DNA from 4 places in the Colwellia sp. SU-HH01217 genome. Region 3 is predicted to be linked to each of the others. Evidence: riboswitches for the same ligand, from Rfam matches in the RefSeq annotation. Region 3 holds a riboswitch; each other region holds the start of a gene.
What was found. A riboswitch is a leader RNA that binds a small molecule or an ion and turns the genes downstream of it on or off. The one in region 3 is predicted to bind cyclic di-GMP.
Positions count from the first base shown of each region.

Region 1: another riboswitch for cyclic di-GMP. It lies ahead of AC27G3_RS10665 (hypothetical protein); the one in region 3 lies ahead of AC27G3_RS13595 (GGDEF domain-containing protein).
Region 2: another riboswitch for cyclic di-GMP. It lies ahead of AC27G3_RS13795 (DUF3718 domain-containing protein); the one in region 3 lies ahead of AC27G3_RS13595 (GGDEF domain-containing protein).
Region 4: another riboswitch for cyclic di-GMP. It lies ahead of AC27G3_RS06600 (DUF3718 domain-containing protein); the one in region 3 lies ahead of AC27G3_RS13595 (GGDEF domain-containing protein).

Region 1 is NZ_BAAJLX010000007.1:67,215-75,423, reverse strand. It holds gene AC27G3_RS10680 (1-acyl-sn-glycerol-3-phosphate acyltransferase) at 1-111, opposite strand, end outside; gene AC27G3_RS10675 (DUF3014 domain-containing protein) at 116-994, opposite strand; gene AC27G3_RS10670 (DUF2884 family protein) at 1,293-2,105, opposite strand; gene AC27G3_RS10665 (hypothetical protein) at 2,347-2,550, opposite strand; cyclic di-GMP riboswitch class I at 2,642-2,725, opposite strand; gene zapE (cell division protein ZapE) at 2,807-4,027, opposite strand; gene dbpA (ATP-dependent RNA helicase DbpA) at 4,055-5,452, opposite strand; gene AC27G3_RS10650 (hypothetical protein) at 5,622-6,050, shown strand; gene AC27G3_RS10645 (DUF2986 domain-containing protein) at 6,089-6,280, shown strand; gene AC27G3_RS10640 (RNA methyltransferase) at 6,310-6,819, opposite strand; gene AC27G3_RS10635 (efflux RND transporter permease subunit) at 6,946-8,209, opposite strand, start outside.
Region 2 is NZ_BAAJLX010000012.1:13,066-21,274, reverse strand. It holds gene AC27G3_RS13815 (hypothetical protein) at 1-541, shown strand, start outside; gene AC27G3_RS13810 (GGDEF domain-containing protein) at 586-1,488, opposite strand; gene AC27G3_RS13805 (monovalent cation:proton antiporter family protein) at 1,788-3,758, shown strand; gene AC27G3_RS13800 (patatin-like phospholipase family protein) at 3,781-4,932, opposite strand; gene AC27G3_RS13795 (DUF3718 domain-containing protein) at 5,110-5,469, opposite strand; cyclic di-GMP riboswitch class I at 5,535-5,640, opposite strand; gene AC27G3_RS13790 (3-oxoacid CoA-transferase subunit B) at 5,840-6,496, opposite strand; gene AC27G3_RS13785 (CoA transferase subunit A) at 6,507-7,208, opposite strand; gene AC27G3_RS13780 (hydroxymethylglutaryl-CoA lyase) at 7,285-8,202, opposite strand; gene AC27G3_RS13775 (acetyl/propionyl/methylcrotonyl-CoA carboxylase subunit alpha) at 8,202-8,209, opposite strand, start outside.
Region 3 is NZ_BAAJLX010000011.1:110,107-118,315, reverse strand. It holds gene AC27G3_RS13610 (hypothetical protein) at 22-282, shown strand; gene AC27G3_RS13605 (hypothetical protein) at 302-793, opposite strand; gene AC27G3_RS13600 (tetratricopeptide repeat protein) at 790-2,685, opposite strand; cyclic di-GMP riboswitch class I at 2,829-2,911, shown strand; gene AC27G3_RS13595 (GGDEF domain-containing protein) at 3,132-4,109, shown strand; gene AC27G3_RS13590 (GGDEF domain-containing protein) at 4,125-5,396, opposite strand; gene AC27G3_RS13585 (c-type cytochrome) at 5,794-6,093, shown strand; gene recQ (DNA helicase RecQ) at 6,216-8,030, opposite strand; gene AC27G3_RS13575 (thioesterase family protein) at 8,176-8,209, shown strand, end outside.
Region 4 is NZ_BAAJLX010000003.1:341,288-349,496, forward strand. It holds gene AC27G3_RS06580 (glucosaminidase domain-containing protein) at 1-725, opposite strand, end outside; gene AC27G3_RS06585 (methylglyoxal synthase) at 852-1,307, shown strand; gene AC27G3_RS06590 (porin) at 1,486-2,595, shown strand; gene AC27G3_RS06595 (DUF2750 domain-containing protein) at 2,758-3,129, opposite strand; gene AC27G3_RS06600 (DUF3718 domain-containing protein) at 3,285-3,632, opposite strand; cyclic di-GMP riboswitch class I at 3,697-3,779, opposite strand; gene AC27G3_RS06605 (RNA-binding S4 domain-containing protein) at 3,979-4,386, shown strand; gene AC27G3_RS06610 (GNAT family N-acetyltransferase) at 4,426-4,911, opposite strand; gene AC27G3_RS06615 (proline--tRNA ligase) at 5,145-6,854, shown strand; gene AC27G3_RS06620 (hypothetical protein) at 6,929-7,576, opposite strand; gene AC27G3_RS06625 (pyridoxal phosphate-dependent aminotransferase) at 7,740-8,209, shown strand, end outside.

The sequences.
Region 1 (8,209 bases), on a different contig from region 3:
TAAGCTCCCGGTTACTTTCCAACGTAAAGTTTTTAATATCACCATCCCTAACCATTTAGATATAGTACTATTTGTTTTAGGCACACAAGGCGGTATATCAGTTAATAGCATTGAGTTATTCTGACTTCTCGTCTAGCTTTTCACTAAATTCAAGCAAGATTGATTTGATCACCAAGACATTCTCTTTACCTAAACGAAGTAATAATTTGTCAACATCATCTAGCGCTTCAATTTCTGCGTCTTGATACTTATACATTACACTAGGCCTAATAATTTTTAACTCTTCTTTAGGCATTTCAGCATCTAATACACGAGCGATTGCTGCTTGCACCGTTTCAGTAAAGTCATCTTCAGGGTAACCTAATTCTGCATAGGCTTCATTGAGCAATGGTTTAATTTCTATATACCAATCGACTAATTTATCGCTGTCCATTGAACGCAAAAGTTCAATATACGAAGTAAATCTTTTTTCAGATTGTGCATCCCATGTCCAGTGAGCTTGATTACTTTCATCTACCTGCTTGTCTTTTGCTGAAAATCCAACATTAGGAGAAATTAATGGACTGTATTTATAAGCTAAAGTACCTTGAGCAAAGTTATCAGTGAAAACAACTAATCGCCTAATCATGTCATCATCAATCACTAGCTTTAAGAGTTCTTTTCTCCATGTAAGAGAAGGAAGTTGCTCTCTAACCCACACATCACTCTCATTTAATGGAGGTAACGGATTAACGTCTACAGGCTCAATGATTGGCTCTAGTTCAACAACCTCTTCCACTTCAGGCGTAATAATTTCAGGGACAACAACTTCAGGCAAAGGAGCTTCTTCAATTACAACCTCAACTATTTCTTCCTCTACTTCAACTTCTTGAGGTGGAGTACTTTCGTTCGTATAAAGCCAAACCGATAAAGCTATTATCACAATAATAATAACACTCACTAAACCCCAAGAATTTGGCTTTTTGATATTTTCAACGGTTTCTGAATTTTCCATAATGTCCTATTTATTGTAAATAAAAGAAATACACTAATTTATTTTGCATTGAATTTAACTGATAAGTCATTGCAACGTTTTTTATTAATGGTTGCAAGCTTTAAAGTTAACTATTTTGTAAATTTTAGTATTGAATTGTTCAGGAGGGCTTAAGATAAGTCATTCTAGGGTATGTCACAGGAATGATATTTATTAAATAAAACAAATACAGATAAAACACTTATGGCCGCTTAATTTTTCTTTGTCAAAGCACATTAAAAAATCGATTCCGTCACAAGTGTTTAATCAGTTGCTGTCGTTAAATGCTATTTTGGTTATGCGATTTACCTTGCTTTGCAGTTAAAACATCAATATCTGCAAGCTCAGGGATGTTCGCTTGAAGTTTTGATTCTAAAACATCAATAGCAACCGCTGAGGCACATAGGTCATTACCTCGTTTTTCAAAAGATTTAGCGTGAGTTTCCATTTCATGCTCTATTTTTTCACCAAAATCTTCCATTCGAGTTTCAAACGCATCCATATCTCCACCAGAAGTTAGCATCTCTTTACCTAATGCCATTAATAAAGTCCCCATTGAGTTTTGCACTGCTTTTTCTATAACAGCTTCAATACGCTCTTCAAAGTCTTCACCAAAGATTTCATCGCCATCAATACCATCATCATTAAGGTAGAACCCTTGCTCAGCTGAAAAATGTGTTTCTATTTGTTGGTGAATAGTATCTAACTCTGTAGTGATATCTGCACCTACTTGGTTATTTTCGCCCAATAGCTCGTCAAACGTTTTCGTTAACCCATCTGAAGCTAACGATAAAGCATCTAAAGCGATCGCTTTTACTTCTGGTACAACATCTCTAATGCTGGTCGAGTATTGAGTCACTAAACTTTGCTGTTTTGCGTTTAAGGCAATAGTTTTACCTTTCACTATTAGGACTTTGTTATCGGTGATTGTGTAGAGGTTATTTTCCGAATCATCTAAAAATTCTAAGCTATCTTTAGAAACCTTTACGCCAGCTTCAAGTTGAATATCGCAACTAATTTGATGTGCAAAAGCACTAGCAGAAGCGATGCTTGTAGTTAAAACCAATAAAGAGGCTGTTAGGATGTTTTTCATGTGAAGTCCTTTATAATTTCATTGTAATTACAAAGTATATAACAAGACTGATGCCAAGTTAGCAAAGAAGGGTAACTATTTGATTTTTATTAACTTAAAAATAACTCTTACAATAAGCACAAAGCACTACCAAGTTAAAAAAACTAAATAGTGGTTATTTAAACTAAAAGTTAGTGATTCGGTACTTACTTAAACTAAGCCATAAAACAAGCACTTAAAATAAGAATACAAGTAAGCTAATTTACTTTACTTGTGACAACTTACGTATTTCAGAAAATTGGTAAGCAATCTCAGGGCTAACTTTATTATTTTTCAAATACGTTTGAAACGCACCAATTAATAACTTTAGCTGAACCAAATCTGTCATGCTAGCTTCTTCTTTATGAAACTTTGCCGCTAAATCTGTCAGTTTAGTTAGGTATTTTTTTGTTAAATTAACTTTCATTAATACTACATCCGATTTAATTTTTTATTATATTGTCGGAAAATAATGTTCGCTGTTAATACACTTAAATTATAAGTTAAGCACTATATAATTTTGTAGCCCAGCCATCATAGGTTTCCCCGTAGATCTGTGGTTTTGCGCGAATATTTTTTCAAATATCTTGCCAGATGCCATAACATTCTACACAAAGTTTATTAGATTACAACTATTCGTAACAAAATATTTCAGTGTAACCAAAACCATTAAGATATTGATTTTAGTAGTATATTCTTTGCATCTCAAACAACCTTGATTGACAGCGTTCAAACTCGAATGCTAATTGCGTTGCTTGATATAAGGCATCAATATCAACCTCAGCACTAATAATAAGACGTATATTTTGATCGTAAAACTCGTCAACCAGCGCAATAAAACGTCGAGCTTCATCATCAAAATGTCTTAGTTCTGACATTAAAACCCCGCTTCGTTGGTAGCTATCCTCTACTCCTGAAAACACTGCAGGAATTAAATCACCATGAAATTGTGGTAAATTATCTATAAGGATAGTGTCAAACATATCTGCAAGAGTTATATAATCTCGCTGGCTTCTTGGTCCTGAGCATAGCGCAAAGAAGTCAAAGTAAATCGTTTTATCGTGCATGGCTATATAATCAATATTCCGATGATTAATGCAAATATGACCCGAAGCAAGCTTGTTCTCCTGAGTAATATCAATAAAACGTTGCCTTAAGAAGTTAGGATATGCGGTGCTTGGATAAACATAATCACGATAAGGAATTCCTGTGTCTGTAATTTTAGGGGACAAAGATGAATAATGACTGTCTGATAACGATCTTCGATGATCAATTTCACCATCAATTGAAATAACCTGACAATGGTCATTAATCAGTTGAATTGTGGGTAAGAATAGAGCCCGTTGAAGTCCATTTTTATAGAGGTTTTCAGGTTGACAATTTGAGGTAGCAACCAATGTTATCCCTTGGGCAAAAAGAGCGTCCAGCAAGCCCGACATAAGCATAGCATCACCAATATCTGACACAAAAAACTCATCAAAGCAGAGTACGTCGACTTTAGTTGCCCACCTTTTTGCGATAGTGCTTAATGGATGCGTTTGTTTTGTTTGTTGCAAGGCATGTTGATTTGAAATTTCATTTAATTGCTGGTGAACACTTTCCATAAATCGATGAAAGTGAATACGCATTTTTTTATCAATAGCAAGATGTTGATAAAACAAGTCCATTAGCATGGTTTTACCACGCCCTACTTTGCCATAAAAATAAATACCTTTGATGTACCTATTTTGATTAAACAAGGGTGTTAGTTTTAAGCACAGAAGCTTAGAGAAAAAAGATGAGTTATCACTCGCTGTTAATGACACTTGGCAAGAGAGTTCATTAAGCGCATTAACAGCAAGTAATTGTGCCTCATCATAAGACAACTTCTTTGTTTCAACGAGCTGTTGATACGCTATTTTCATCGACATCAGGAATTGCTCCCAATAAAATTAAACGCTTAGGTGTCTTACTCTAAAGGTTCTCCCCTTTAACTTCCCTTTTTCCAGTTTTTTAAGGGCTAATTTAAGTGCGTTTTTATCTACTGCTACATACGCCCAATTATCCAAAACATTGATTTTACCAACTTGTGATCCTTGAATACCATTTTCACCTGTTAAAGCACCAAGAATATCGCCAGGCCTTACTTTTTGCTTTTTACCACCATCAATTTGCAGTGTAGCCATTTTGCTTTGCAATGGGGCTTGATCGAGTACAGATAAACTAGGCAAAGGCTCACCAGTAATAACTTGATCGAGGTAATCCTCAAGCAAGCCAACCTTATAACTTTCTTTCTCACTAAATAAAGAACAAGCGATACCTTTACTTCCTGCACGCCCAGTACGACCTATACGGTGAACATGAACTTCACTATCACGAGCAATATGATAGTTAATAACGGCATCTAGTGCATCAATATCTAAACCTCTTGAAGCAACATCTGTTGCAACAAGCACTGCAACACTCTTATTGGCAAAACGAATTAAGGTTTGATCTCGATCTCTTTGCTCTAAATCACCATGTAAAGCTAAAACACTAAAACCAAAGTCATGTAATTCATCGGCAACTTCTTGTGCTTCTTTCTTCGTGTTACAAAAAATAACCGTAGACTCAGGCGTATTTTTCAACAACAGTAACCTTACAGCTAATAAACGCTCCTCTACATCAGCTACTTGATAGAAGTGCTGAGTAATACTACTGCTATCATGGGTCGATTCAACTTTAGCCATTACAGGGTTAACCATAATATTCTGGGCAATTGCTTGAATTTGCTTAGGAAACGTTGCACTGAACAATAAGGTTTGACGTACTTTCGGGGCGCGCTCTACAATGTTATCTAACGCTGCTTGAAAACCCATTTCTAGCATACGATCAGCTTCATCAAGGATCAGCATTTCTAAATTATCGAGTTGTAAGGTACCTTTAATAACGTGTTCTTCTACTCGACCAGGCGTTCCAACAATAATATGAGCACCGTGTTCGAGTGAACCTATTTGTGGGCCAAATGGTGTGCCGCCACACAAAGTTAACACTTTAATATTGTGAATAGTACGGGCCAACTTTCTAATTTCTTTAGCGACTTGATCTGCTAGTTCTCGTGTTGGACATAAAATTAATGACTGGATTCTAAATCGTTTTACATTTAATTTAGCCAATAAACCTAAACCAAAAGCCGCAGTTTTACCTGAACCGGTTTTCCCTTGGCCGATAACATCTTTGCCTGCCAATATATCAGGCAGGCTCAATGCTTGAATTGGTGTCATTGACTTGTAGCCCAAAGACGATAAATTTTGCAGTAAGTCGTCGTTTAGTGCTAATGATGAAAATTCAGTCGGTTTATTCTGGCTCAAGGTAAAATCCTTCGTTAAACAATATATAGTTTGTAGACTATTTAGGCGCGCATAATAACAGCAAAGCTTAGTTACAACCAAGCATAGTTGGAATTTGTTTTTATCCAATGTTTTCTTAGGAAATCTTGTGTATTATTATCAAAATTTTCAGTAGATAAATGGACGTTTAATGAATCACCTCACCAAAGATACTCACGCTTTACAACACGAATGGACACTATTACATCACAATATCGAAAACTATGAAAAGTTTGCCTTAGTCATTAAACTTGTTGCTATACTTCTTTGCTGTTGGTTGTATATTTCAAAGTCTCCTATTATTTTAACTACCTTGATAGTGCTAACTCTTTGGGTATTAGAAGGCGTATGGAAGACTTTTCAATCTCGATTAATCGATAGAATATTATTTATTGAAAAATCGATTAATACCTCAATGGATGACTCCTATCAAGCCTTTCAATTGTACAGCACTTGGGAAAGTAGTCGCCGAAGCCAACTTGGTTTAATTAAAGAATACCTTCTAAATTCGTTAAGGCCGACGGTTATGTACCCCTATTTAATTTTAGTGCTTATAAGTTTCAGTGTTAGTTTGCTATAATCAGCGCTTAGTTAACTTATTATCAAAATATTAAAGTAATGAATCGCAAGAAAAAAATTAATCAAAGCCTTAAAAAGCGCCTAAAAAAAACAAATGCTAAATTGCAAAAAACAAACAAGCCTAAGTACATATCAAAAGCTGAAAGAGCAAAAATAGCCGCAGAATTAGATAATACGCCATGTAGTGAATCAGATAGCAATACAGGCAGTCATACAGACAGTAACAATTAATAATAGCGAGTCAAAAACTACCGTTAGCGCTAGCGTTTCACTTTAACTTTATTATTGGTATCTCTACTTTTTTTAATTAATGCATCACTGGCTATAGAGTTCTTAGACTTTGCCAAGCGATCATACAATAAAACATTTACAGAGGCGGCTAAATTCATACACCCCACAGTAGGCACATATACAACTGAGTCTGCCCTATCGATAACCCCTTGTGAGATTGTGCCATCTTCAGGTCCAAAAATATAAAGCGCATTCGCGGGGTGATTAAACTCTGGAAGCGGTGTTGCCCCTTCAATTAAATCGACACAGACAACTTGCATATTGCCTTCAATATTGTCAAGTAAGTTATCCACACACGAAAGAGGAATATTTAAACTAGCATCCTTGGTATCAGTATTGTATTTAGCTGCTCGAGCAAAGCGCTCTCCTGTAAAGTAAACCTCATTGACTTGATAGCAACCAGCAGCCCTCATAACTGCGCCAACATTAGTTGGACTTTTAGGGTTAATTAATCCAATTTTTACATATTCATTTTTCATTATGCTTAATTCCAATTATTTTTCACTATTATCCTGTAAAGCGTGAATATTTTTTCAGTTCTGAGCTGAAAAAAATGCCAACCTTGTTTAGAGATTGGCATGTAGAGATCTAATCATTTCTTATCGTTAATTCGGATTACTTGACCCTTTTATTTTTTCTCTCATCGATTGAATGAGCATATAAAAATATGGCACAAGTAACGTCCCAAATAATGTTGCAGCTACCATACCAGCAAGTACTGTAACCCCTAAAGATACACGGCTCCCTGCACCCGCACCACTTGCAAACACTAGTGGCAATACACCTAAGATAAATGATAACGCCGTCATTAGAACAGCTCTGAACCTCATTCTGGCAGCATTAAGTGCAGCATTAATAATAGTTTCTCCTGCAGCTCTTTGCTCCATTGCAAATTCAACAATTAATATCGCAGTTTTAGTGGATAAACCAATCAATAATACCAAACCAACCTGTGCGTAAATATTGTTAGCCATCCCCACGGTATACAAGGTGAGCATAGCGCCAAATAAAGCGAGGGGAACCGCAGCAATAACCGAAAAAGGAATAGTCCAACTTTCATATTGCGCCACTAAAAATAAGTAAACAAATAGTATCGCTAACGAGAATAGAATAGGCGCTAAATCTCCAGCTTCTAATTCTTGCTTTGACTGCCCAGACCATTCATAAATGTAACCTTGTGGCAATTTACTTGCTAGTTCTTCCATGACCGCTATAGCTTGTCCTGAAGAATACCCAGGAGCTGCTTGTCCAGTAATACTCGCGCTTCGATATAAGTTAAAATGCGTAATACTCGTTGGGCCTAAAATAGGTGTTAGTTTGGCTAATGTGGTTAAAGGCACCATATCACCCTCACTATTGCGCACATAATAATGACGTAGATCTGACGGATCTTTACGAAACTCAGTTTCAGCCTGAATGGTAACTCTATACGTTCTGCCAAATTGACTGAAATCATTAATATATAACGATCCTAACTGTGCTTGTAGTGTCACAAAAATATCAGACAGAACAACTCCCTGAGCTTTGGCCTTATTACGGTCAACTTCCAAGAAATATTGTGGCACGTTAGCTCTAAAAGTACTAAATACTCGCTCAAGCTCAGGTCGTTGATTTGCTTCATATATTAAGCCATTCATAACTTGCGCAAGCAATGCTGGATCTCGCCCCTCACTATCTTGAAGTTTAAATTCAAACCCTGAACTATTACCCAAACCTGGAATTGGTGGCGGATTAAAAACCATAATTTGTGCATCAGGCATCGACCATAGTTGCCCCATTAAACGAGGAATGACTTGTGCTAAACCAAGCTCAGGGCTAGTTCTTTCTTCCCAATCATTTAAAATAATAATCCCTAATGCATTATTGGAA
Region 2 (8,209 bases), on a different contig from region 3:
TCATAGCAGAGCTCTAGGATGTTCACACCCAAGATTGAAAGTGCCAAGCTGTGCTGAATGCAATCAATTTGCTCGCCAAGCAGACGTAGACTCAATTTGGGCTGTTAAAGAGTTTGTCAAACGTTGTTTACTCAAACGATACCGTAAAGATTTAGCAATCGGAGTTAATTGGACTCAAGAAGAACTCAAAAACAGTGAGTTCGAAGGGGGTTGTTTTGAGGGGTTTCAAAAAAGTGCATGGTTTATGTATGAGGTAGCTCAAGCACGAGTTAACTTTATTGGTTGGCCTATTGCTTTTCATGGTGTTGACCTTGTTGTCAGTTTTGAGGACAACAGTTTTGAATTCGACGGAGTCAACTACCCAAGCCTTGATGAAGCCATTAGTCATTATTGCCAACTTTATTCGTTAAATAAATTATTATTAATGGCAGCCCTAGACAAAGTTGGTGTAGGTCGCTTTGCTCACGCTGTTAGGTTTTGCCGATTGTTATTAGGGGCTACACCTAACGAGCAAAAGCAAAGCTTAAAAGAGTTTAATTAAAATTAGATAAAGTCATTAATATTTTTTTAATGACGATAATTATCCTAAACAACACTCAGTGTTTTACTTAAGTTTTGAGATGAGCTTAGTTTGTTCTTGTATAAACATTTATCCGCTCGGTCGAAGAAACTTTGTTCACTATCAGCTCTGTTCATGAAGGTCATACCCAAACTAGAGGTCACTTGATATTTAGCTAGTAAAGCATCTTGAGTTAATGCATGGTTGATTCTGTTTTCAATAATTGCCAAAGATTGATTACTCGCACTCTCGACAATAATACTAAATTCGTCACCACCGAACCTGAAAATACTGTCGGAGTCGCGCACACTTATTCTTAATGCATTGGCAAAATGTATTAATACTTGGTCGCCAATTTGATGGCCATAATTATCATTTATACTTTTAAACTTATTTAAATCGCATACAATTAAACCTACATGAGAACGATGGCGATTAGCATGATGCATAGCACGTTTTAGTTGCTCATCAAAATATCGTCGATTACCTAAACCCGTTAGAGAATCTTGCATAGCAAGTTGAATTGCTTGATGGTACTGGATGGCATTTTTCAAAGGGTAAAGTAAATACTGGTGTAACTCGTTTAGTATCTTATAATTAGTAAGGCTAATAGGAGAATTTACAGCATAGGTTAATATGCCTATAAGCTCTCCTGCAATTTTAAGTTCAAAGTGTCGTTCATATTTTGCTTTTCGGCTGCCTCTGATTGACTGACTTAGATGACTATTTTTAAAATATAATCCGGAAAAGTCGACAAACTTTGCTGCCTCCATTGCAAACATATTGAGTATTTTTTCCAACTCAAGACTGGTTTGAAGTTGTTCGAGTAAAGCTAATCCATGCTTAGTGTTTTCAACATGCACAGAATCCATTACTCTTAATGCATTGAATTCTGAAAAGTGATTGTCGAGTATATTTAACGTTTGCATAGCTGCCCCTAACCTAGTTATTACAGTTAGTATTAAGCAATTTCTATGCCTAATAATTTGCAGTTCTAAGGTAAGTATAAATCATTGATTAATATTAAGTAAAAGTTAACTTAAAATGTGTACAATCAAATAAAAATGCGATGTTATTTTTTTGACGGCAAAGAATTGCCGCATGGCAAACAGATGTTTCTTTTGGTTATACGAACTTTACGAGTGATATTTTGCCTTGTATAAATAGTCAATAAACCGCTTCATAAACACGCTTAAAAGATCAACTACTCTATTATTAAGGATTTTTTGTGACAGGACATATAGAGATTTTAGCCATTTTAACTAGCGCCGTTTTTATTGTATGGCTCTTTAGGCGTTTAAAATTACCAGCAATTTTGGCGTACCTAGTCGCAGGAATGTTAGTAGGGGAGCATGGTCTTGATTGGGCTCAAGGTCATGTGAATTATGATCACTTTGCAGAGTTGGGGATTGTTTTTTTATTATTTACCTTAGGCTTAGAGTTTTCTTTACCTAAATTAGTAGCCATGCGCCATTTGGTATTGCGTGTGGGAAGTTTGCAGGTTGGTATTTCGTTAGTTATTTTTATTCTGTTAGCCCTTATATTTGCACAAACTTTTAGTAGTGCATTTGTTATTGGTGGAATTTTAGCGCTGTCATCTACAGCAATTGTTGTTAGACAATTGAGTGAGTCAGGCGCGATGAAGCGTAAGTCTGGTCAATTATCTGTGGCTGTACTGTTATTTCAAGATGTTGCTGTAGTCCCATTTTTAATTATCATCCCAATGTTAGCAATGAGTGGTGATAACTCAATGTTTTTAGCGTTGGTTATGGCGCTAGTTAAAGGTGTTGTGGTTGTTAGTGTATTGATGTTGGCGGGGAAATGGTTATTGCCTCGTCTCTTTAATACTATTGCACAGGTTAGAACTGACGAGCTTTTTGTGTTAACGACATTGTTGGTGACTTTGGTTGCTTCAGCATTAACGCAGTGGTTTGGTTTATCAATGGCTTTAGGAGCCTTCCTTGCGGGGATGATGCTTGGTGAAAGTCAATACAAACATCAATTAGAAGCAGATATAAGGCCTTATCGAGATATTTTACTTGGATTGTTTTTTATTACTGTCGGGATGAAACTCGATATTGCCGTATTACTTTCATCGCCTTGGAGCATTCTGGCTATTATGCTTTCATTTATGGCAATTAAGGTTGTTGTGATCAGGTTACTTGCTGTGCGTGCTGGTGAGGCGTCTAAAGACGCTTGGGCTGCTGGATTTATGTTGTGTCAAATGGGAGAATTTGGTTTTGTATTAATCGCGCTAGCAAGACAAGTTGAAATTCTTCCTTTAGATATCGCATCTTTAATGCTGGGTGCCGGTGTTATTAGTATGGCTATAACGCCATACATTATTAACAATGCAAGACAATGGGGGGTATGGTTAAGTCAAAATAAACAACTTGATACAGAACGTTTACAGCAACTTCCGGAGAATGATAATTTAAATGATCACGTTATTATTTGTGGGTTTGGCCGTGTAGGTCAAACCGTCAGCCGATTTTTGAAACAAGAGTCTATTAAGTTTGTTGCTATTGATATAGATCCGCTGCGTACCTGTAAAGCACGAGATGCAGGAGAGAACATATTATTTGGCTCTTCAAGGCAAGCTGAATTACTGCAAGCAGCCCACTTATCAACAGCTAAGTTAGTGGTAATCGCTTTTGGTGAAGACAGGCAGTCGGTAGAAGTCATACAAAAAGTACGTTCATTGTCTCCTGAGGTGCCTATATTGGTAAGAACTCGAAATGATGATCAATTAGCGCTTCTTCAAAAAGCTGGGGCAAATGAAGTAGTACCTGAAAGTTTGGAGGGTAGTTTAATGCTTGTTTCTCAGGTGCTTTCTTTATCAGGCGTTCCAATTTCTAGAATTATCCGTCGGGTACAAAAAGAGCGAAAAAACCATTACAACCACCTTCACGGTTTTTTTCAGGGTGAACATACTGATATGGGACCAGAGGCCATTGATAGGATAGAGTTTGCTCATGCAATATTATTAACCGATGGTGCTTTTGTTATTGGACACACTATTCAATCGTTGAATTTAGCACGTAGAAGGGTGAGTATTATTGCCCTTAGAAGAGAAGATCAAGAAATTGAAGACCCTGATGAAAATACCATACTTAAACCTCAAGATACGTTGATATTACGAGGTAAACCTAGAAGAGTTGAACGCACAGAGCGGTATTTAAACGAAGGCGACAAATAAGAAAGTAACGCAAACTGAGTTTTTATAAAGATAAAAAATCTCTTATTTGTGTCTCTTTCTCTAGGGCATCTTTATAGCCTAGTTTAATTAATTTTCGGCAATAGTTCTTTTCAAAAAGTAAGTAACTAATCAAACTTGATTCAGAGTCATTGCTGATACCCACTGATCTTAATAATAAACGTATAGATAAAGGCAGTTCATGATAATGATTGAGCGCAATATGATTAAAGTCTGCGCTAGGGTTAAGTACCAAACTGTCAATATGCTTTAAACCTTGCTCTTTATCTCTAGCTTCTTTGGAGATTAGAGATAAAGTACTATTAACTCTATCCATCCGTTCTATATCACTTTTAAGGGTATCTGAAAAAACACTGTCAAGCAAATGGCCCGCAATGGTTGCTGTACTAGGCGGATGAGGGTTATTTTCATTGGCAAAGAGGGGATTTTTAGGTTGCTCAACGCCTATCACTAAAATACGCTCAGCTCCTAAATGTATCGCAGGACTTAAAGGTGATAATTGATGTACTGAACCATCACCATAGTGCTGGCTTTTTATTTTAATGGAAGGAAACACTAATGGAATTGCCGCAGAAGCCATTAAGTGCTCACTATTGATTTGACATGGCTCGCCACGGCGTTTCGCCCTGAACCATGGCTGAATACCATCTTCAGATTGAAAAAAACTAATAGAATTGCCTGTAGAATAATTCGAAGCCGTAATTGATAACGCAGATAAATAACCATTATCTATGTTTTTATCAATACGGCTAAAGTCAACAACTTGGTTTAGTAGAGCTCTTAATGGGGCATTATTGAGTAAACTTCGAGATGATTGGTTAGCGTAATCTGCTTGAAAGCTACCCAAAACACCTTGGGTAATATTATTAAAAACCCTGATTGGGTCGCTATGATAAATACTATGTGTATGTAAAGACTTCCACATCCATTCTAATTTCTTAACACCTAGATGAAAACAAGATGCATAGCATGACAGTGCAGTCGAGTTAATCGCTCCTGCAGATGTCCCGCAGACTATGGGAAAAGGTATGCCGTGATTGCGAGGAATAAATGTTGCAATAGCTGATAATACACCTACTTGATATGCCGCACGAGCGCCACCACCAGTGAGGAGTAATGCATTTTTACTATTTTTATATGTTCTTTTTATTGCCATGTTCAAGTACTGCTAGGTGATATAAGTTAAGTGTATGGATTTTTTTTATTATTAACATCATAAATAATTAAAATTATTCAAAAAAAAAAGCCAGCAAAGCTGGCTTTTTGAAGCGACATAGAATTATTAACTAGTAAACATTGATGCTAAGCATTGACACCTACTTGAAAATAACTTTCAGCTGCTAACGCGTTCGTTAGCTGCGTCTATTAATGGTTGCGATCCATTTTGAATAAGTGCTAAGTTCGCTGAAACAACTTTCTTTGGTAATTTTGCAATCATCAAAGTACCTGTTTTAACAGAACCTTTTGCAGCAGCAAATTCCAACAAGTTTTTACCGTTACATTGAATACCTGAGAAGATACTACGAATTTTTAATTTATTCGTCTTTAAAAAAGAACGCATGCGTTTTTTGTCGTCGGCAGCCACATATTCACAAACGCTTTGAGCGATGTTTGAAGCTTGTGCCTTCGGCGTCGATACAACAGACGTCAATAATAAAGCAGTAATGGTAGAAGCTAGTAATAATTTTTTCATTTTATTAACCTTTTAATTAATTAAGTTAGTTAGTAAAAGAAAAAACCACAGGATGTACCTAATAACGAGGTGACTCCGCTGTCATAGATTTTATAATTATTGCTAAAAATAAAAACCCTTAGACCGGTGGTTTTGCGTAACATGTTTTCGCATGTCTTGCCTTTTCTTTGTCACCTTCAGTATTGCTAAATTCATTACAAATTGCAACTTTACAGCTACTTTTATTGGTTGTTTTTTGTACTTTTGATTTTTTTGTCATTGTTAAACAGTAGTTTAAAAATCAAGTTATACAATATACCGTTTTATGTGTTCGAAAAAATTAATATTTTATATTAATAGCCTGTTAATTTTATGTTCATTTTTATTACAATTAAAATTGCATTTCAGGTACATTTTCGGGCACTACTAGCTCACCTTCGGTTAGTTTTATAATTTCATCAACAGAAACACCTGGCGCGCGTTCGATTAAATGAAACTTTCCCTCTTTAATTTCTAAAAAGGCTAAATCTGTTAATACACGTTTAATACAACCTTTACCTGTTAATGGTAATGAGCAGCTATTTAGTAACTTTGATACACCATGTTTAGAGGCATGTGTCATAGTGACAATAATATTATCAGCGCCAGCAACTAAATCCATTGCGCCACCCATACCTTTAATTAGTTTTCCAGGGATCATGTATGAGGCGATATTACCTTGAATGTCTACTTCAAAAGCGCCTAATACGGTTAAATCTACGTGGCCGCCACGGATCATGGCAAAAGACTCTGCAGAGTCGAAAAGTGAAGCGCCTGTAGCCATAGTAACGGTTTGCTTACCAGCATTAATTAAGTCGGCATCTATCTCTTCTTCGGTAGGGAATTGCCCCATACCCAATAAACCATTTTCAGACTGTAGCATGACTTCTATATTCTCTGGTACGTAGTTAGCAACTAGCGTTGGAATACCAATACCTAAATTAACATAAAAGCCATCTTCTAGTTCTTGAGCAACACGTTGTGCTATTTGTTCTCGTGTTAAAGCCATTGGTAATCTCCTAAGCTTGGCGAACAGTACGTTGTTCGATTCGTTTTTCAAATGAGCCTAAGATAAGGCGATTAACATAAATACCAGGGGTATGTATCTGGTCTGGATCTAGCTCACCAGGTTCTACAATTTCTTCCACTTCAACAACGGTAATTTTACCTGCTGTTGCGGCTAATGGGTTAAAGTTACGCGCGGTTTTTCTAAAAACAAGATTACCGTATCTGTCAGCTTTCCAAGCTTTAACAATGGCAAAATCACCTGTTATTGAAGGCTCTAAAATATAATGTCGACCGTCAAACTCTCTTTCTTCTTTCCCTTGAGCGACAGGAGTTCCATAACCCGTAGCAGTATAAAAAGCAGGAATTCCAGCACCGCCAGCACGCATTTTTTCCGCTAATGTACCTTGGGGCGTTAATTCAACTTCTAACTCTCCTGCCATCATTTGGCGTTCGAATTCTGCATTTTCGCCAACATAAGAAGCGATAATTTTTTTTATTTGGCGATCCGGTAATAAAATACCTAAACCAAAATCATCAACACCACAGTTATTAGATACCAAAGTTAATCCTTTAGTACCTTTTCTTTTTATCTCGTTGATTAAGTTTTCTGGGATACCGCAAAGACCGAAACCACCAGCAATAACTGTCATATTGTCAGTTAATCCTGCCATGGCTTCTTCATAGCTTGACACTACTTTGTCAAAACCTGCCATTTGAAACTCCTTTCTATTTGTTAGTTACTATTAATTTAGCCACATTAATTTTTCATTAAGTGCGCAATAGAGTGTATTAACACTGTGCACGGTAAGCATTTGATACTTTGGACACAGGCGATTTTTCTAATTTGTCACTGATAAACCAACCTGCTTTGAGCAGCTTGTCAAAATTAATTCCGGTCTCAATACCTAAGCCGTTAAGCATATAAACTACGTCTTCTGTTGCAACATTACCAGAAGCCCCTTTAGCATAAGGGCAGCCGCCAAGTCCCGCAATAGCACTATCGACCACCATTACACCCATTTGCATAGCGGCGTAAATGTTTGCTAACGCTTGACCATAAGTATCATGAAAGTGAACAGCTAACTTAGCCATCGGCACACGTGCACTTACCGCCTGTAACATCTTTTGTACGCTAGCAGGCGTACCTACACCTATAGTGTCGCCTAGGGATATTTCATAGCAGCCCATTTTGAAAAGCTGTTCAGCAACTTTTGCTACTTTCTCTGGTTCAATAAAGCCATCATATGGACAACCAACCACACAAGATACATACCCTCTTACGGGGATGCCTGCCGCTTGTGCAGCCTGCATAATAGGTTCGAATCGGTTCAGGCTTTCTTCAATTGAGCAGTTGATATTTTTCTGGCTAAAGGCTTCTGAGGCAGCACCAAATATAGCAACTTCATCAGCATTCACTGCTAATGCCCCTTCAAAACCTTTCATATTTGGTGTTAAAGCTGCGTATGTTACTCCGCTCTTTTTATTTATTCCTTGAAAGACTTCTGATGATGTTGCCATTTGTGGCACCCATTTAGGGGAAACAAAGCTACCACTTTCAATGTAGTTCACCCCAGCAGCTGATAATTGGTTAATTAGTTCTATTTTATCTTCAGCGGAGACCGGCTTTTTTTCATTTTGCAAGCCATCTCGAGGACCTACCTCAACAATTTTTACTGAAGTGGGAAGAGAGTATTGTAGTGTTGTCATTATTGGT
Region 3 (8,209 bases):
TATGAAGTGTCGAGGGTTATCATGGAAGGATTTCCAACAAATGAGTTATTGATAGAGCGTCGTTTTAAATCAACTGAATCCCCTAATTACTGGGATCAATTAACATTAGCACAGAAATTTGCGGCCAGTAGCTTAACGCAGTTTGGCTATGGATTAGAATTTGTAAGAGGTGCTAACCATATCAACAGTTTAGCGGTGTTATTTTGTGATAATAACCGAGCAACTATTTTAAGCAACGGTGATATTGATACATCACCCGCCATCACCGTTCGTCTTTGCTAAATAAGTTAGTTAATATTACTTATTTCTTACCCGATTTTGTCTCACTATGGTTTAGCAAAGCTTCAACTAATGAAATATAACCGTTTAAGTTATTGCTAGACCACATGCGCTTTATTTGCCCATCCCTTTTACTCAGAAATTGATTAAACTCTTTAAAAGCATTAGCGTCGCTTAATTGATAACATTTTTGAGTAATAGGTTTTAATCGTTCTTTTCCTCGTAAACATTCTGCAAAAATAGTCGCGTAATTATTAATCAATGGCGTAATTTGGTTCAACGTTTCATCATCATCGCCTACATGCTTTTTTAATTCTTGAAGACGATTTCTGGAAAACTCTTCATAACGATTGGCAATTAATGCCATTGAGTCGAGCAGCATTTTATTCTCTTTGCGTGCAGCTTTACCTTCTCGCTTTGCTAAAGTAACCTCGCGCTGCAATTTTTCAGCACGAAAAAAAAAGTAAATACTAATGGCTATAAAAATAGCCATAACGGATAAAACGAAAATCATTTTGAGAGTCCAACTTTATTGCTGCTGTTATATTCGAAGCCAGAATCTACTGGTGCTGCGGTTTCGCTTAATCGAGATAAAAATATATAAGGGTCGATATCTTGCACACTTGGCGTATCTAGTGTGAAGCTTATATTAACTGAAAAATCTCCTAAATTGGCAAAAAATCTTACTTTCAATGCTTCTTTTAGTTGGTCAAATCGTTTTTCAACCTGATGGCTAGTTTGATGTGGGTATAGCAGTAAATATTCACCGTCATTAATTAAACCTGCTGAGTCAAATTCACCAATATGCTCATTAATTAGCGTGGCAATCGTTTTACTAACCTCTGTTGTTATTTTTTTATTAAACTTAAAAGTAAGTTCCTTCCAGTTATCAATAGCGATATAACCAATAGAAATAGGGTAGCTATACTTTCTCGCTTGCTTGTAAGCACATTGGTATATTTGCTTAGTTTCTATCGGACTCGCTAAAAAGTAACTTGGTTTTTCTATCTCTTCATAAGCAAGGTTAATGCGTTTAGATCTTTCTCTGAAGGCATAAATAGCGATAAATAATATTAGTGCAACCAATAACACAATTAAAAATAGAATAATGTAGCTTTGTTTTTGAAATTTTTTAGAAAAAATTGCCGACAACTCACTTTTTTCCGCAAGCTTTATCACTAACTGTCGGCTTTTATCTTGCTCTGGTAAGTTGCTATTTTTTAACAATACATTAGATAATTTGTTATCAACAAACTCGTTATTAATAGCAATATATCGATTGAGAAGTTGTAAAGCTTCTGCGTACTCACCCTTTGATTGATGCATCGCAGAAAGCAGTAAATACAATTCTACTTGTTCACTGGTCAACTCAATACTGTCCATAAGTGTTTCGGCTTTTAGTAACAATTGATGAGAAAACTCAAGATCGTTATTGGCTTCACTCGTTTTAGCCAACGCGATTAATGTACTTAAATAAGGTTTATTTAAGCCATTCTTTTTAAAAATTTGTTCAGCTTGAACAAGTGCTTTATTTGAATCTTGATAGTTTTTTTGCTGATAAAGAATTTCACCTAAACCAAGCTCAGCATAAGCAAGACTCACATTAGACGCTTTATTTTTAGCATACTTTTTAGTTTCCCAGTAAGCATTGTAGGCATCATCTAACTGACCTAACCTATGATAGGCACGCGCTATATTAAAGTAAGTACGATCGAGCTCACTACTTAAATTGGCATCGTAGGTTAATTTTAAAATCTTTTGATTAATGGTCAGCGCTGTTTGAAAGTCGCCCAAATAATGATGTGCGGTAGAAATGATTTCTAATAACTCAATATTTTCAGAGAATGTTTGGTTTTTTTCTATGATACTTTCCACTTCTTGAAGATCAATAAGTGCTTCAGAGTATCGATAAACTAACGCATACGCCATTGAGCGATAAGCTAAAGCGAGCGATAAATAACGAGTATTAGCCGTGCGTTTAGAAATTAAAATCGCTTCGTTCGCAACTTCTAAAACTTTATAATATCGCCCTTTGGCATAATAACCTGAAGCCACTTTAAGTAATAAGTTGAGCTTTAATGGCAATTTATTGATAGAAAGTGTTAAACCATCCATTGCAAATTGAAATGCACGATCAACATCGTTTTGATTTTCAGCGACATCGGCTAATAATATAAATATTTTAGCCAGAGTGTTTTTTGTGTATAACTCTCGATTTTTTATGATATCGCTTGATAGAGTAATAATATCATCGGCAATTAACGCGTTTTTATTTAACTTAAAAAGGTCTTCCACTTTTTGAGTATGTTTTTCAACCGAGAGTGAAATTGCGATATCTTCCGCCGCAAAAGCACTTAATGCTTGTAAGTTACCTAAAACAAGCAGCATTAATATCCTTAATTTCATCACGAAAAAAACACCTATAAGCACTTGGCTGAATTGAATTTAAAATTGTACCGTATTTATTTATTTTCTGTTAGAACGAATAAAATAAAAATTTATAGTGTTAATTTTTATTTGTTGTCTTATACTACGCATGAGCTTCTAAAGCTCGACAAGGGCAAATCTGATTAAAGTCAGAGACGCAAAGTTACCGGTCTAAAGGGAAACCTATGATAGCGGGACTGCCAAATTTAGATATAGTGGGGGCTTGTCTATTTTTTTCAGTTGCTTTCATTCCGTGTATGCTTTGCGTGCCTTCCCTTCTCTTTCTTAGAACTCATCAAAAAACCTTTAATAAAATAACTTATATTCTTCTTTAAAATCCAGTAAGTTTCGTATTTAATACTAGATGTTTTTATAAATTTACTAGAAGATGTTTACTCCTTTTATTTGATTATTAAGGCAACTCATTGAAGTACCATGACTCTATAAAACAAGCCAATCAAATAATGGCTTTAACTATTGAGCAATTAACCCAATGGCAACTCGCTGCAACACCAATCAATTATGCTGTATGTTATGAATATAACAGTCAAAAAAATCCCGCGTTATCATCAAGTATTCACAACCAAATTAATGACAAGAAAACCATTGATAACTTTTTTATAGAAGAAGTTTATAAAGCGCATGTGTTAGGACAAAGTAAATTTCGCGAAAGTATGATTGTCGAGTTAGATAATGTTCTCAGAAATTTACTAAAAAATAGCTCAACCTCTTGTGCGGCGACCAAAGACTTTATCCAGCAACTCGAAAATAGTATTGCGAATCTTGAATCCGTACAGGATCCTATTGTTCATAGTGAAATTCAGGCCATTTGTTCAGCTTCTTCTGCCTTTGCTGACACACAAAATAAGCTCCAATTGCAATTAGTCCAATCACACCAACAAAGTGAAAGTTTACGCCAAGAACTAAAAGAGATCCGAAAAGAGATTGATTTAGACCCAGTTACCGGCTTGTATAATCGCAAAGCAATATCTCAACATATCGAACAATGGCAAAGCCAAGATCCAAATAAAAGAATTGCAGTTATTATTATTAATGTGGATCAGTTATCAGACTTTAGTCAACGTTTCGGCGATTTATTAGGCGATGTTATTTTATCAAAAATAGCTAATAAAATAAGTAGTTATGTAAAAAGTAGTGGCATTCCTGTAAGAACGGGAGGAGATGAATTTCTTATTTTATTGCCCGAAATGGACGAAAGCAATGCGACCGAAATAGCTGATAAGATTAATATTGGCGTACAAAAGCTTCGATTTGTCAGTGTTCAAACTGGTGTGCGTTTACCCAAACTGGCTATTTCTTTAGGTGTTAGCGCCGGACAATTAAATGAACCAATAGAGCAATGTATTGATAAAGCAAAAGCATCAATTTTACCTAAAACATAAAGCATTTAGTCTGTACTATATATTTTGATAATAACGTGTACTGGCTTGTGCCATCACCGCACAGTTTCTACCTCGACTTTTTGCCGCATACAAAGCTTTATCAGCCTGAATAATTAATTGTTGTGTTGATAATGCATGGTTAGGAAATATTGACGCACCGATTGAAAGCGTTATCTTTCCTAAATTTTGTCCTTTATAGCTTAAATTAAGCTCATTAATACAAGCAATTAACTTTTCTGCTAAAACAAAGGTATCGCGTAAATTTGAGTCAGGGCAAATAACAATAAACTCTTCACCACCATATCGACAGGCGATATCCTCTAAGCGTAAGTTATCATTAAGTTTTTCTGCAATACTTTTTAATACAAAATCACCCACCTCATGACCAAATTTATCATTAAATAGTTTGAAGTGATCTAAATCAATCATCAACACCGCAAGATGATTTTCATGGCGTTCTGCTCGATGAAGTGCAGGTTCAAAGGCTTCCATCATAAATCTTCTGTTATATAAATTAGTTAACGGATCTCTAATCGCTTGGTTTCTCAATTCATCCTTTAAACGTAAATTAGAAAAAGCAAAGCTAATTTGTTCCGCTAAGTTGGTGATCACTAATCTAAGCTCTTCACTTATGACTTGCTCTTGCCTAATAAAATGTATGGTGCCAATTATGCCCTTTTCATCAACTAAATTAACATTCATAGCATGTTGATTAATCGCACATTGCTCTGACGAGCATACGTTAAACTTCTCAACATTAGCGTCGTTGATAATATTTACATGTTTATCTTGCCAACACTGAGTCGAAATAGTGGCTATTTCGTTGGTCCATTCTGACCCCCAATGCGCTAACTCTTTTAATGTTTCGTCTTCTTTTATCAAAAAAACAGCCCCACTAAGAGAGGGAAGCAACCGAGGAATAATAGTACGCAATACCCGTGCAGCATCATCAAAACCATCAACACTGTTAAGCATAGTGCTCATAGTTTGGATTAAGGTAAGTTCTTTTGTGTGACTAACTAACAACTGTTCTTGAATGTTTTTTTCTTTTTGTATTTCGTTTCTCATTAGCCGAATAGTTAGCCAAGAAAACAACGCAATCAGCAGCAATGTTAACAAAGCTACTAGCAATAAATACTGGCGTAACTCGGGGGCATTATTTAAATAGCTAATAAAAGGCTGGGGTAATACTTTGTTTAATTGGTATTCAACCACAGTGAAATTAAGCGCAAACGCGCCAATCACAATTAACATTGGAAAAATGATTAATCTATAATGCAGTTTCATAACTTCGTTTACTTTTACAGGTGAACATTAACTTTACTCAGAGGGTAGGTATTATTACGAAGGTTAATCCTGAGAGTTAATATTATTTATTATCGGTTCTGTACTTATATTCATTCCTTTCGCTTACATAGAACAATAAACAGACAAACTCGAACTAGTATAGCCTGTAAACTAGAAATGTAAAATTTTGGTACATTTAATTCATCAAAATTGTCAAATATAATGGATTATTGCTATTTTTTGCTGTTTATTAATTCGACAAATGGTATGTTATTTAGTGAAGTTAACGGGTTAACTTTGATGGAAAACAAATAGTGTCAAAAAAAGCAAAGACAACCTAAAATTTTTAGATATAATTACAGAATAAATTTTAATCATCCAAAGAGATATAATAACTATGAAGAAATTAACTATTGCTCTCGCAACAACCGTCCTGATGTCTTCTCCTGTTTTTGCTGGCGATGCAGCTGCTGGTAAAGCAAAAGCTGGCATGTGTGCAGCGTGTCATGGCGCAGCTGGTATTTCTGCTATTCCAATGTACCCAAACCTTGCTGGTCAAAAAGAAGCTTACCTTGCTAAGCAATTAAAAGACTTTAAGTCTGGTGCACGTAAAGATCCTGTTATGGCGCCAATGGCTATGGCATTAAGCGATGAAGATGTTGCTAACATTTCTGCTTATTTTGCTAGCTTAAAATAGTTTATAAACGATAACGTTATCGGTTGTAACCTATAAATAGCTTTATTTTAAGCACAAAAAACGCTCTTGGAGCGTTTTTTTATATCTACAATAAAGGCAATGCTAACTACCTGCAATACGACTTAAGTAAGGTGTTGTTGAATAAGTTGCAAAAAAGGTTGTCCATAACGCAATAACTTAGTATCACCAATACCATTAATGGTTAAAAGCTCTGACGTTGATTTAGGTTTTACCCGAGCTAGTTCAGAAAGTGTTGCGTCATTAAAGACAATATAAGGTGCAATATCTTCCGCATCAGCAATTTCTTTACGTAATGAACGCAGCTTGGTAAATAACTCCCGATCGTAACCTTTGCTTGGTTTAGCATTTTGCCAATAACTGGCTTTTTGTAATCTCGGGCTTGCTAGCATCAATGGCTCTGTCGCCTTTAATACACTACGTGCCGCTTCAGTTAAAACCAAAACTGATTGCAGTTCAATATTTTGCTGCAAGTAACCTAAGTGAATAAGCTGGCCAATAATAGAAAACCAATAACCTGCTGTTTTATTTTGACCAATACCAAAGGTTGACACTTTATCATGCGAATTTTTCTTAATAGTTGGCGTAACAACACCTCTTAAGACTTCAATGACATAACCAATATCACCTTGTTGATTAATACGAAATATACAAGAGAGCACCTTTTGTGCTTCTTGCGTGCCATCGAATAGGCTAGGTGGGTCTAAACAAATATCACAATTACCACAGCCTTGTTCGGTGTATTCAGCAAAATAATTTAGTACCACCTGACGTCGGCAGGTTTGAGAGTCAACAAAGCCTGTCATTGCGCCAAACCGCTGAAGCTCAACATTTACTCTGTGTTCGTTTTCTCCTTCACTGATCCGTTTCTTAATTCGAACAATATCTTTTTCATCGTGAAGAAATAGTGCTTCTGCTGCCAAACCATCTCGTCCTGCGCGACCAATTTCTTGGTAATAAGACTCTAAAGTTTTCGGTGGATCATAATGAATAACAAATCGTACATTTGGCTTGTTAATCCCTAACCCAAAGGCAACAGTTGCAACAATAACTTGAATATTATCTTTGGCAAAACCTTCCTGTACCGTATTTCTTATTTCTAGTTCCATGCCTGCGTGGTACGCGGAGCAATTAATCCCTTTGGAGGCCAAAAACTTACTGAGTTTTTCAACTTGCCAACGGCTATTACAATAAATAATACCGCTATCTTCTCTTTTTTTCTTCAAGTAGCCATAAATTTGCTGCTCACCATTATATTTACTTGCCAAGGTCAATCGTATATTAGGCCTGTCGAAACTATCTAGGTGAATATACGGATCATTAAGTTGAAGTTGCGTTAAAATATCTTTTCGCGTTGTCACATCAGCCGTTGCTGTGAGCGCCATTAAAGGTACATAGGGAAAGTTTTGTTTAATGCACTGTAACTTTGTATAAGCCGGTCTAAAATCATGGCCCCATTGAGAAATACAATGCGCTTCATCGATGGCAAATAAACTAATATGAATCATCGACAGTTGTTGTAAAAAGTAATGATTGCTTAAGCGTTCTGGCGCTACATACAACAATTTTAACTCTCTGTTTTCCAAACGCTGAAACACTTGATTAATTTCAGCACCATCTAAAGTTGAGTTGATAAATGCTGCCGAGATTCCCTGACGAGTTAAACTATCCACTTGATCTTTCATCAAGGCAATTAACGGAGAAACAACTATGGTTACTCCAGGCAATAAAGTAGCCGGCAATTGAAAACACATTGATTTTCCACCACCTGTAGGCATTAAAACTAAACTGTCTCTGCCTTGTAGCAATTGCTGAATAATGGCTAATTGCCCACTTCGAAATGTTTGATAACCAAAGTGATGTTGCAAGCTGTCGTGGAGTGCTTGTTCATTAGTGGTGGTATTAGGGAGGTTCAACAAAAAATCACTTAGATAATATCAGGAAGGCTAGTTTACCTCATGCTGATTAAGGCATGCAATTTGTTCGTCTTTAATTTTATCGATTTATTAATAAAACTGAGGTAACCTAACAAACACAGTCATCCGACCAGATGGTCATTACTTTATGAATAAAGAACTAATTTATCAACAAATAGCTG
Region 4 (8,209 bases), on a different contig from region 3:
CCTGTCGTATTAATATTCAGCATATACCCTTCTACCGACGCTAACGGGCTTTCAAATCGTGCCAAACCATAATCACCTAATGCTTTGCGTTGTCTCTTAGGCTTCATCCCTTTACCACTGAAATCCCATTGTCCAAAAAAGGCATTACCCTCAATCGTAAACCGAGATGTTCCCCAACCACTTTCTTTAGCAGCCTGAGCTAACACTAACGAAGGCGGCATTATATCAACTCTGTTCAATAATGCTTTTCGCTTAGTTTCAGTCATTTTTTGATTATCGCTTTTAAGTACATGATATTTTATAGCGGTTAATTTAAGTACAGGTGAGTCAAGCTCTGCTTCACGAACCAATACTCGTTCTTTGAGGATATTTTCATTAGACATTAAAACTAATGGTCCCATTACACGAAAAAAAATTTCTTTTTTAACGTTAACTGGTAGATTTTTTGAAGAGTGGTGCCATCGTTCTCCAACAGAGTCAAAAGTAATTCTTGGTACTTCTCTGTTGCCTTCTTGCCAATCTTTATCAGTGTAATTGAGTGATTGAAACAAATCATTAATATCGTCTAAGGTATTAATTTTTACATGAAGAACTTTTCCTTTAGTCTGATGAGCACTGGTCGAGCTTTTTGAAACCACTTGCTCATTTGTTTGAGCTTCAAAGCCGAGCATTGAAAAGCCAAGACCGCCAGTTAGACACCAAATTTTTGTTGATAATTTTAGCACTAGAACCCCTAATTAAAATTGATTGCTTTAAATTGACTGCTTTAATTTATTCACCTTTACAAATAATAAACTTACTGTAAATTAACTGCAAAAAGTACATTACTCTTAATTAACGATACAACGAACATGAAATACAAAACGATTACTTCTGCTAAGCAAAAGTCTATTGCTTTAGTGGCGCACGATAATATGAAGGCTGATTTAATTTCATGGTGCTTAGAATACCAAGACAAATTACTCAACCATAAACTCTTTGGAACTGGCACCACAGGCGCTTTAATAGAGCAAGAAACCACATTACGAGTGAATAAACTCATTAGCGGTCCATTAGGCGGCGATCAACAAATAGGTGCATTAATTACCGAAGAAAAAATAGATATGCTAATTTTCTTTTGGGATCCGTTAGAAGCACAACCACATGATCCCGATGTAAAAGCCCTACTGCGTTTAGCCGCTGTTTGGAATATCCCTGTTGCGTGTAACCATTCAACCGCTGATTTTATTATTAACTCTTCTTTATTTGATCAAACGTTTGAGAAATCGATACCCGATTACCATAACTACCTTGAAGCTAGGAAATAACTATTTGCTAGCGCTCTCCTTTTTTAAGAAGAAAACGCTAGTCAGCCTTTAAATAATAAAACCTTTTATATCTCGATAATCGCTAAATCGACTCAAATAAGGTTTTATTATTAACATACCCCAAGTCTTTGTTATACTCACTAATAACTTATACCACCATGTATTTATCATTCAAAAAATGAACCATAAAACGCCTGCATTTTTACCTAAATTTTTTGCAACAACAACACTATCATTAGCATTATCTTCACCATTACTTGCTCAAGACTATAACTTAGATGAATATTGGCGTTATGCGCAATTATACAAAAATGAACAAGGTAATTTTTTAAACCTCTCTGGACGACTTCAAGGCGATGCCGCATATTTTGATGATCACAACAATGACTATGGCGACACACTGTGGCGACGCTTTCGTTTTGGTTTTAAAGCAAAATATGGCCATATTAATGCAGATTTAGAAGCCAGTTTAGACCTTAATAATGGCGCAAAATATGAACGCCTCACCGACGCAAATTTAAGCTGGTTACTCGACAAAAACATGAAGTTAACAGTACTAAAACACTCGGCTGGCTTTACTTTAGATGGCAGGACGTCATCAAAAAAACTTTTAACACCGCAAAGAAATAACTTAACGAATAATTTATGGTTTACCGCTGAGTACTTCACTGGTATTAGTATACAAGGCGGGTTTGATAACAATATGTCGTATAAAGGCGGTATATTTTCGAGTGATGATTCTAACGAAATTGGCCTAACAGGCGCTAGTTACTTTGCCCTTTTATCATTAACGGCTAATTATAATAAAACGCCGTTATGGCAAAAAGCGCAAGTGACTCTAGATTATGTATATAACGATGTAGATGAACAAGGCAATACCCGTGATTTTAGTCATGTAGTCAGTTTTTCAAGCAAATTAAACTTTGGCAAATGGCATATGTGGAACGATGCTTCTTATGGTCAAGGCGATTTAGAACAAAGTGATTTATGGGGGCTTGTCGTCATGCCTTATTATCAACACACCAAAGAAATACAATGGGTAATGCGATATACCTACCTAGATAGTCAGCACCTTAATGGTATTAGACTGGGAAAGTATGAAAATCAAAATATCGCAGGAAAAGGCGATAACTACCGTGAAATTTATGCCGGAATGAATTACTTAATTAACCAACACAAGCTTAAAGTTCATTTAGGAGCGCAGTATACTCAAATGAAAGACACAGCAAATGATGGCGGAAAATATAATGGCTGGGGAGTAACGTTAGCTTTTCGTAGCTATTGGTAAGTGGTTAATAGTGGATAATGATAAATAGTTTATATAAGCCGTTATTTTTTTGAAAAATCGCTTTAACGGCTTTCTTTAACGGCTTAAATTGCAGTTTACAGGAAACTTGAATAATATTCCTTCAAAAGTAGTATGAGTACTAATGTCAGTTAAGTTTTTCGGCTATAGCTTTTCTACTTCCGCTAAACTTTGAGTAAATTCGGCTAATTCTAACTCTGTGCAATCACCATCTTCAGGCCAATTTATACCAATAATAACGCCATCACTATTTAAGTCTTCGATCCAAAATTCAAACCAATCCCTTAGTGATATTTGCGCAGGCACATAGTTAGCCCACTCTTGAGTGCAATGCTGATTAGCTAACGACTGTTCAGACCATAACGGCATCACATCAGTATTCTCAAAATTAATTGAGTCGAGCACAACCCAATCTTCACTCTCTTTATCTTGCAATGCCCATAGTGTTTGGCTAGTTTTTACACTCGCTAAAAATTCAGCAAGGATGTTCGAGTTATTTGTAGTTTCACAAGTCATTAGAACTCTTTATTAATAAATATAAACTTGAAGCAATTATACGAGGTATTTGTTTAGGGAACAAACTTAATGGAGGGGTATTAAACGATGAATAAAAAAAGGGATGCAAACAGCATCCCAAACAGGTAAACACGAGCAATTCTTTAATATTAGTATTAGCTACTAATACGTTTTTGAGCAGCAGCGCTAAGTGCTGATGAGTTAATTGAAGCTATGATTTTTTTAACTTGTGATTTAGGCAGTTTGTTTATCATTAATGTGCCTGTTTCAACCGCATTATTAGATGAAGCAAACGATAATAAATTTTGACCATTACATTGCACGCCATCAAAAATTTGACGAATTTTTAATTTATTACTTTTTAAGTAAGAGCGTAGACGTTTTTTATCGTCTGCAGAAACATATTCACAAAGCGTTTGTGCCACATTAGAAGCACTAGCAACAGGACTGTAAGTCGTAGACAGGAGAACAAGAGTAGAAACAACAACTAATAACTTTTTCATTAGAGACCTTAATTTACAATTTAACTAAATAAGTGAAACGTACATCAAAGCGACCCTTTATTTGCTAGGAGACCCCGCTGTCATAGGTTTCCCCTTAGACCGGTAGCTTTGCGTAATACTTTTTCAAGTATGTTGCCGTTTCTGCTGCGGCGTATTATACAGATAAAAAGTATTAGGTGATAATTTAAAAGATAAATTGGCCAATAACTTAAACTAATTCTTGCTAATTTTGTAAACAAATAGATACATTTGTACTTAGATACTCATTACAACCTGCTGATAGACATGTTAAACTCGGTGTTGAGCACTCAGATTAATTTTATTTTACACTTTCATTGAGAATAACATGCAAGACATCCCTGAATATCAAGTTGTTGAAATTTGTGAGCAACCTATTCCACTTTGCCAGTTACTTAAAGTCGCTAATTTAGTTGGCGGTGGCGGCGAAGCCAAAATTGTGATCAGCGAAGGATATGTATTTGTTAACAATGAAGTGGAATATCAAAAAAGAAAAAAAGTTTATGAAAATGACATTGTTGAATTTAATGGTGAAGTGTTTCAAGTCGTCGTAAATGCCAACAGTAAAGTAGAAACTGTAAAGCCTATTAAAATAGCTGCTGCTCCAAGCAAAAAGCCTACAAAACAAAAAAGTAAAAAAAATGGTAATAAAGCACAACCTTCAACCTCAAACAATACACATGAAATAAGCCCAACACCTAGTACTGCCGGTAGAAGAAGACCTATTTCATTTTAGCTTGGTTATTTTGGTTTCATTGAACGTAATTTATAATGATTAAGTAATTTTCTTTTGCCAGAAAATTGCTTTTCCCATTTTAGGATCTAACTCATATCCAGAGTAACCGTACTTTTTATAAGCATTTTTGGCAATTTCATTGCCCTCTAGAACTTCTAAAGTGAGCTTACAACAACCTTTTTCTTTAGCCAACGCTTCTACTTCAATAAACATCTTCTCACTTAAGCCCAATCCTCTAAATTTAGGTAAAACGGTAACATCATGTATGTTCATCACAGGTTTTGCGCTAAAAGTAGAGAAACCTTCAATGCAATTTAAAAGCCCTGCCGCTTCGTTGTCTACATAACAAAGAATAGAAAAAACATCTTTTCGCTGTTTTAAAGACGTTATCAGATTTTCTTGAACATAATCATCAAGAGGTTCTCCTCCTCCCATAGGATCTATAGCATAAGCATTTAATAGCGCAATTAAGTCCTCGCTTTGCTGTTTATCGTTATAATCGGCGCGTATAAGTTGTATATTCATCGGTAGCTTCCCATTTAGGATCTCTATTTTTTAACGTTACTATACGCCAGTCAATATTAAAGAACAGGCAATAGATATATTTTATTGCCACTTTGTTTAACAACGATAAACGCTAAATTTTTGTTAAAAAGGACAATATATCACTTACACCTGATAAGCCGCCCTGTTAGAATGTGCGCAATATATAACACGCTTTTTATTTTACGGATCTTATTCCGAGGAAAATCCTAGCAATGCGCACGAGTCAATATTTACTATCTACCTTAAAAGAAACCCCAGCAAGCGCTGAGGTTGTTAGTCATCAATTAATGTTACGCGCGGGTTTAGTGCGTAATCTTGCTTCAGGTTTGTATACTTGGTTGCCGACAGGTTTAAAGGTATTAAAAAAAGTTGAAAACATTGTCAGAGAAGAAATGGAACGTGCTAACGCTATCGAAGTGTTAATGCCGCTGGTTCAACCTGCTGATTTATGGGAAGAGTCTGGTCGATTAGACGATTACGGACCTGAGCTTTTACGATTAAATGATCGACATCAGCGTGACTTCGTTTTAGGTCCAACGCATGAAGAAGTTATCACTAAACTTGTCAGCAATGAAATTAATAGCTACAAGCAGCTGCCGTTAAATGTTTTTCAAATTCAAACTAAATTCAGAGACGAAATACGCCCTCGCTTTGGTGTAATGCGTGGTCGTGAATTTTTAATGAAAGACGCTTATTCTTTTCATTTATCTCAAGCGTGTTTACAAAGTACTTATGATGCAATGTTTGCTGCTTATTGTCGTATATTTGAACGTTTAGGTTTAGATTATCGCCCAGTAATTGCTGATACAGGCTCAATTGGTGGTGCCGTTTCACATGAATTTCATGTGCTAGCAGATTCTGGCGAAGACGATATTGCATTCAGTGATAAAAGTGACTTTGCTGCAAATATCGAAAAAGCTGAAGCATTAGCACCTGCAGGAGAGCGCCCTGCACCAAGTCAAGAATTAACCCGTGTTGATACCCCGAATACTAAAACCATTGACGAGGTTAGTACGTTTTTAAACGTTGATCTCAACACCACGGTTAAAACCTTACTTGTCCTAGGTAAAGCACAAGAAAATGAAACCGCACCAATTGTGGCATTAGTTCTTCGCGGTGATCACCAACTCAACGAAATTAAAGCAGAAAATCTTGAACAAATTGCTTCACCATTAACTTTTGCCAGTGAAGAGCAAATTCAACAAGCTGTAAATTGTAATGCGGGTTCGATTGGTCCTGTTAACTTATCTATCTCAGTTATTGTTGACCGAAGCGCTGCACACCTAGCTGATTTTGTTTGTGGTGCAAATACAGATGGTGTTCATCTTACCGGTGTTAATTGGGACCGAGATTGTAGCAATTATACCGTTGAAGACATTAGAAATGTAGTTGAAGGCGATCCAAGCCCTTGTGGTAATGGCAATATTATTATCAAACGTGGTATTGAGGTCGGTCATATTTTCCAACTAGGCGATAAATATGCCCAAGCAATGAAGTGTGGCGTGTTAACAGAAGCTGGTAAAAACCAAATACTAACCATGGGCTGTTACGGCATTGGTGTTTCACGTATTGTGGCCGCTTCTATTGAGCAAAATCACGATAAATATGGCATAAAATGGCCTTCTGCGATTGCCCCATTTCAAGTGGCAATAGTGCCAATGAACATGGCTAAATCAGTACGTGTTAAAGAAACCGCCGAAAATATGTATGACCAACTTAAAGCTGCTGGTATTGAAGTATTATTTGATGACAGAAAAGAGCGTCCAGGCGTGATGTTTGCCGATCACGAATTAATCGGCACTCCCTATTTGCTTATTATTGGTGAACGTAATCTAGACAATCAAGAAGTTGAAGTTAAAAACCGTATAACGGGTGAAAAATCTATGATGGCAATTGACGACATTATGAGCTTATTTTCTTAAAACTCTAAAAATTTACACATCATTTAATACTCTTCCAGTAATAATTTATTGGAAGAGTATTTTTTTATAGATTATTATTTTCTATTTCTAGAGAATGACTTCAAACGCTTACCGAGCTCGCTGGTAAAGTTTATTATTTGACATACATCCCAATAAATCACACGATTGAAATACTTGGCTAGTCGATCATTTAACGATTTAAAAGTCGTTAACGAATGGTCATTAGGTTTAAAGCATTGCCAAATAAAGTGGTGGCAATTGTTGTTTATCATATGATAGTCACGATATTGATAAATCTGCTGAGTTGCCAATAACGCTGCCGCTTCATTAACTAAAGGCGCCCCTGTAGAATCGCACGCAATAAATATTTGCTTACCAGAGCGTTCACGAATGAAGCGCTCGCTAGAAACTGCTTTAATTAACCCGTTACCGCCAAGCTCTACAATTAAATTATCACCTATCCATATGCCAGTGTGATCTAGCACACCACCTATACCACAACAAACAATAGCGCCTATTTCAGGTTCAACAGTTCGCGATGAGTCTAAAAAATCACTTGGGTATATCGCCACGCTTGATTGGTATTCATTAAAGTCGTCAAGCGTTTGCGGCCTCATTAACTTGCGGCGATATTTTTGCTGAGATCTACGATCCCCGTTTAAGCCATTCACAGCTAAGGCAGACAATGCTGCGGCCCCTGCAATAATTAAAGGTAACGCCATAAACACCTCAGACTTTCTACGTAATTAACCTACTAATAACCAGAATAGCTTTTTATAAATAAATTACATTAAAAAATTTGCAAGAAACTGTTTCAATACCGGAAAATATTGGCAACAATGGAGTTGAATCGCAAAGCTATACACATACTGAGAATTAGGCACCATGAAACGCATTAAAAAATCACCAAAACTCGACAACGTTTGTTACGATCTTAGAGGACAAATTGCTGTTGAAGCCCGCCGTCTAGAAGACGAAGGACACAAAATTCTAAAACTCAATATTGGTAACCCTGCCCCTTTTGGTTTTGAAGCCCCTGATGATATTTTAAAAGATGTAATTCACCACTTACCCAACTCTCAAGGCTACAGTGAATCACAAGGTATCTATTCAGCTCGCGTCGCAGTAATGCAATATTTTCAGCAACAGCAAATAAAAGATGTACGTGTTGCCGATGTTTACATTGGTAATGGTGTAAGCGAGCTTATTGTTATGGCAATGCAAGCCCTATTAGACAACGACGATGAAGTATTAATCCCCGCACCAGATTACCCATTATGGACGGCTGCGGTATCTCTTTCTGGTGGTAAGCCCGTCCACTATTGTTGTGACGAGTCAAATAACTGGTTTCCAGA